DNA from 2 places in the Brevibacillus sp. NRRL NRS-603 genome. Region 2 is predicted to be linked to the other one. Evidence: a T-box and tRNA genes for the amino acid it is inferred to sense, from the RefSeq annotation. Region 2 holds a T-box; the other holds one or more tRNA genes.
The links. A T-box is a leader RNA that pairs with one kind of tRNA and senses whether it is charged. The one in region 2 lies ahead of ileS (isoleucine--tRNA ligase), so its partner is inferred to be a tRNA-Ile.
Positions count from the first base shown of each region.

Region 1: it has a tRNA-Ile gene. The T-box ahead of ileS (isoleucine--tRNA ligase) is inferred to sense a tRNA for this amino acid. The anticodon was not compared.

Region 1 is NZ_PXZN01000025.1:67,119-69,495, reverse strand. It holds tRNA gene C7R94_RS20690 (tRNA-Lys) at 1-65, opposite strand, end outside; tRNA gene C7R94_RS20685 (tRNA-Gln) at 74-148, opposite strand; tRNA gene C7R94_RS20680 (tRNA-Tyr) at 167-251, opposite strand; tRNA gene C7R94_RS20675 (tRNA-Thr) at 299-374, opposite strand; tRNA gene C7R94_RS20670 (tRNA-Phe) at 389-464, opposite strand; tRNA gene C7R94_RS20665 (tRNA-Asp) at 500-576, opposite strand; tRNA gene C7R94_RS20660 (tRNA-Val) at 602-677, opposite strand; tRNA gene C7R94_RS20655 (tRNA-Glu) at 718-791, opposite strand; tRNA gene C7R94_RS20650 (tRNA-Asn) at 799-874, opposite strand; tRNA gene C7R94_RS20645 (tRNA-Ala) at 892-967, opposite strand; tRNA gene C7R94_RS20640 (tRNA-Ile) at 1,012-1,088, opposite strand; gene gyrB (DNA topoisomerase (ATP-hydrolyzing) subunit B) at 1,306-2,377, opposite strand, start outside.
Region 2 is NZ_PXZN01000016.1:347,780-350,156, reverse strand. It holds gene ileS (isoleucine--tRNA ligase) at 1-1,461, opposite strand, end outside; T-box leader at 1,508-1,775, opposite strand; gene C7R94_RS16900 (DivIVA domain-containing protein) at 1,865-2,356, opposite strand.

The DNA of each region.
Region 1 (2,377 bases), on a different contig from region 2:
GAAGGACTCGAACCTTCGACCCTCTGATTAAAAGTCAGATGCTCTACCAACTGAGCTAATGGCTCTCGAAAAATGGCTGGGGTACTAGGATTTGAACCTAGGAATGACGGAGTCAAAGTCCGTTGCCTTACCGCTTGGCTATACCCCAATAGCCATGAAGTAAAGATGGTGGGGAGAGACGGATTCGAACCGCCGAACCCGGAGGGAGCAGATTTACAGTCTGCCGTGTTTAGCCACTTCACTATCTCCCCAAGCTTGTCCTTCAAAAGCAAACCTTATTCAACTTTCAAAGAAAAAGTGGTGCCGGCAATAGGACTTGAACCCACAACCCCCTGATTACAAGTCAGGTGCTCTACCAATTGAGCTATACCGGCGTGTTTTGTATAAATGGTGGCTCGGGACGGAATCGAACCGCCGACACGAGGATTTTCAGTCCTCTGCTCTACCGACTGAGCTACCGAGCCTCAAGCGCAATTATTTCGCCATCGCTTGAGAAAAATGGCGGAGCTGACGGGACTCGAACCCGCGACCTCCGGTGTGACAGACCGGCGTGAACTCCAACTTCACCACAGCTCCATGTAAAACATTCAGTTGCTAAAAGTGGTGGAGGCTGACGGGATCGAACCGCCGACCCTCTGCTTGTAAGGCAGATGCTCTCCCAGCTGAGCTAAGCCTCCACATTCCCCCGCTATTTCATTAGGGGGGCGTTTTGCTAGGTGACCCGTAGGGGATTCGAACCCCTGAATGACAGCGTGAAAGGCTGCTGTGTTAAACCGCTTCACCAACGGGCCATTTGAATGGCTCCTCGGGACGGACTCGAACCGCCGACCGATCGGTTAACAGCCGATTGCTCTACCAACTGAGCTACCGAGGAATAATGATGTTTTAGAATGGTGGAGCTGAACGGGATCGAACCGATGACCTCCTGCTTGCAAGGCAGGCGCTCTCCCAACTGAGCTACAGCCCCATTCTAACGCTTCCGTGACAAAGTCGTCATGTCAGCTATGTAAGTGGTGGGCCTAGGCTGACTCGAACAGCCGACCTCACGCTTATCAGGCGTGCGCTCTAACCAACTGAGCTATAGGCCCGTGATTACTTCCGGAACTTTAATCTATCACACTTTTAAATTCATTGCAATAGAAAATTTGATTTTTTTTATTGCGTGGGTGAACTTTTTTGTGAAAGACGCTTTTAACAAAAGCAAAATCCATTATAAGTCATGTTCACTGTATATTTCAAATGTGTTTTTAAATTTTCATTAAGAAAAAGCTTGCCCGGTAAAGGACAAGCTTTTCTTCGTTCCCATTAAATATCAAGATCGCGTACATTTGCTGCGTATTGCTCAATAAACTCCCTGCGAGGCTCTACTTCGTCACCCATCAGTGTCTCAAACACCATATCGGCATCCATAGCATCCTCGAGATCTACCTGAAGCAACGTACGGACTTCTGGGTCCATTGTAGTCTCCCACAATTGATCCGCGTTCATCTCGCCAAGTCCTTTATAGCGTTGGACGTTTGGCTTTGGTTGAGCCTTCAAGGTAGCGAGAACCTCATCACGCTGCTTGTCGGTATAAGCATAATGCAGCGTCTTCCCTTGCTTAATGCTGTAGAGAGGCGGCTGCGCAATATAAATATACCCCGCTTCAATCAACTGTTTCATGTAACGGAAGAAGAACGTCAGCAGAAGCGTACGAATATGCGATCCGTCAACGTCGGCGTCCGTCATAATGACAACTTTGTGGTAACGTGCCTTTGAAATATCAAAGTCTTCTCCAACACCCGTTCCCAAAGCCGTAATAATGGCACGGATCTCGTTGTTGCCGAGAATTTTGTCCAGACGTGCTTTTTCTACGTTCAATACCTTCCCGCGCAGAGGAAGAATGGCTTGGAAATGGCGGTCGCGTCCCATCTTCGCAGAACCGCCCGCAGAGTCACCCTCTACAATGAACAATTCAGATTCGGATGCGTCCTTGGAAGAGCAGTCCGCCAATTTACCCGGCAAAGCACTTACTTCCAGTGCACTCTTGCGACGAGTCATTTCACGTGCTTTACGAGCTGCCTCACGGGCACGAGATGCCATGAGCGCTTTTTCCACAACTTTTTTGGCTACGCCCGGGTTTTCTTCCATAAAGGTGTTGAAACGGTCACCGAAGACAGACTCAGTAATGCTACGCGCTTCCGAGTTGCCCAGCTTCGTTTTTGTTTGTCCTTCAAATTGAGGCTCTTGAATTTTTACGGAGATAATCGCGGTAATGCCTTCACGCACATCGTCCCCGGAAAGATTCGGATCCTTTTCCTTCAGGAAGTTAAACTTGCGGCTGTAGTCGTTGATAACACGTGTAAGAGCCGTTTTAAATCCGGTCTCGTGAGTACCA
Region 2 (2,377 bases):
GAACAGATCAGCAACATGGTTGATCGTCGTGTCGTTAATAATCGGTTCGTTACACGCTTTGCAATAGAAGATTGGAATCGGCACACCCCATACACGTTGACGGGAAATGCACCAGTCGCCGCGATCCGCAATCATATTAGCCAAGCGAGTTTCTCCCCAATGAGGAATCCATTTTACATTTTTAATCGCTTCGAGCATTTGCTCACGGAATCCGTCGATAGACGCGAACCATTGCTCTGTCGCGCGATAAATAACCGGTTTTTTCGTACGCCAGTCATGTGGGTAAGAGTGCGTGAAGAAATTGAGCTTCAAGAGCGCTCCGTTTTCTTTCAGCTTTTCCGTAATCACTTTGTTGGCATCTTCATAGAACAGACCTTCAAAGCCCGGTGCCTCATTGGTCATTTTACCTTCGTGATCGACTGGGCAAAGGACACCCAAATTGTATTTTTGACCAACGTTAAAGTCATCTTCCCCGTGGCCTGGAGCAGTATGAACGCAACCAGTACCTGCATCCAAGGTTACGTGCTCACCCAGGATGAGTGGAGACTTGCGATCGTAGAACGGATGCTGAGTTTCTACACCTTCCAGCTCTTGACCTTTAAATGTCGCAAGAATCTCGACGCCTTCCCAGCCAATTTCTTTGCTTGCAGCTTCAATCAGACCGTTGGCTACCAGGAATTTGCGACCATCTACCTTTACGACGTTGTACTCGAGCTCAGGGTGCAGGCTGATCGCGAGGTTTGCTGGTAATGTCCATGGAGTCGTTGTCCAAATAACAACGCCTGTTTCTGTGTCCAGCTTGCCTTTTCCATCTGCTACCTGGAAGCTGACGTAAATAGAAGGGGAACGCTTGTCTTTGTATTCGATTTCTGCGTCAGCCAGAGCCGTCTCAGAAGACGGAGACCAGTACACGCAGCGCAGACCTTTGTAAATATAGCCCTTTTTCGCCATTTCGCCGAATACGCGAATTTGGTTGGCTTCATACTCAGGCAAAAGTGTTACATAAGGGTTTTCCCAATCTCCACGAACGCCCAGACGCTTGAATTGGTCGCGTTGCTTGTCGATATAGGACCAAGCATATTCTTCACAGCGTTGGCGGAAATCGTTCACTTCGATGCTGCGACGATCCAGACCTTGTGCATTGATAATCGCTTGCTCAATCGGCAAACCATGTGTATCCCAACCTGGGATGTACGGCGCATAGAAGCCTGCCATGGATTTGTAGCGAACGATGAAGTCCTTGAGGATTTTGTTCAGTGCGTGACCGATATGGATGTCTCCATTCGCATATGGAGGTCCATCATGCAAGACAAAAGACGGGCGGTCTTTTGTACGATCCAACACTTGTTGGTAAATATTTTGCTCTTCCCATACTGCTTGCATCTGTGGCTCGCGGCTTGGCAAATTTCCGCGCATGGGGAAATCTGTTTTTGGTAGCGCTAAGGTTTTGCTGTAATCCATGGCCTGATTCACTCCTTAAATAAATAAAAGCCTTCACTCATCCCCTAAAAGGGACGAGAGAAAGCTCCCGTGGTACCACCCTGATTGAACAAACCCGTACGACAAAAAAACCTGCATCGGATTCGCTCCACTTCACTCATTCGTAACGGGAATGACTCGCTCACTTACTCACCTGTACAACCATCAAGGTTTTGCGGTTTTCGGATATTGAACTCCCGGGTGATTTTCTGCGAAAGCAACTGGCCGGGTTTTCACCTTTTCCCGACTCTCTAGGCAGTGCTGGCTCACGTACTCTTCCCGTTCATCGTCTATGATTTGTATAAGCTGTTCAACTTCTATAAGTGCTTTATTTCGAAAAAGTTGTCTTTCATTATAATACCATCATTGCTCGAACGTCAATGATTTATTCAACTGTTACAGGCGAATCAACTTGTGGTTGTTCAATGCTGTCCCAGTCGCCATTCTCCAGCATTTCCAACTGTGCTTCCAAAAGCGTCCGAAAACGCATACGGTAAACCGAAGCACGCTTTTTTAATTCTTCGATTTCGATTGCGATTTTGCGCGACTTCGCCAATGCTTCATTGACGATTCGGTCTGCATTTTTCTCAGCTTCTTTTAAGATGAGCTGCGCTTCCTTGCGGGCATTCGACTTCACATCCTCAGCTGTCTCCTGCGCCACCAGAATCGACTTGCTCAAATTTTCTTCCAAGCTCTTATAGTAATCTACGCGCTCATTCAGAATGGCTACGCGCTCTTCCTGTTCTTTTTTCTCTTTTATCAAGAGCTCAAAATCCTTGATCACCTGATCGAGAAATTCGTTCACTTCGTCAATGTTATACCCACGAAAGCCTGTGCTGAATTCCTTATTGTGTATATCCAACGGCGTTAAAGGCACATGAACCCCCCACTTTTCCCG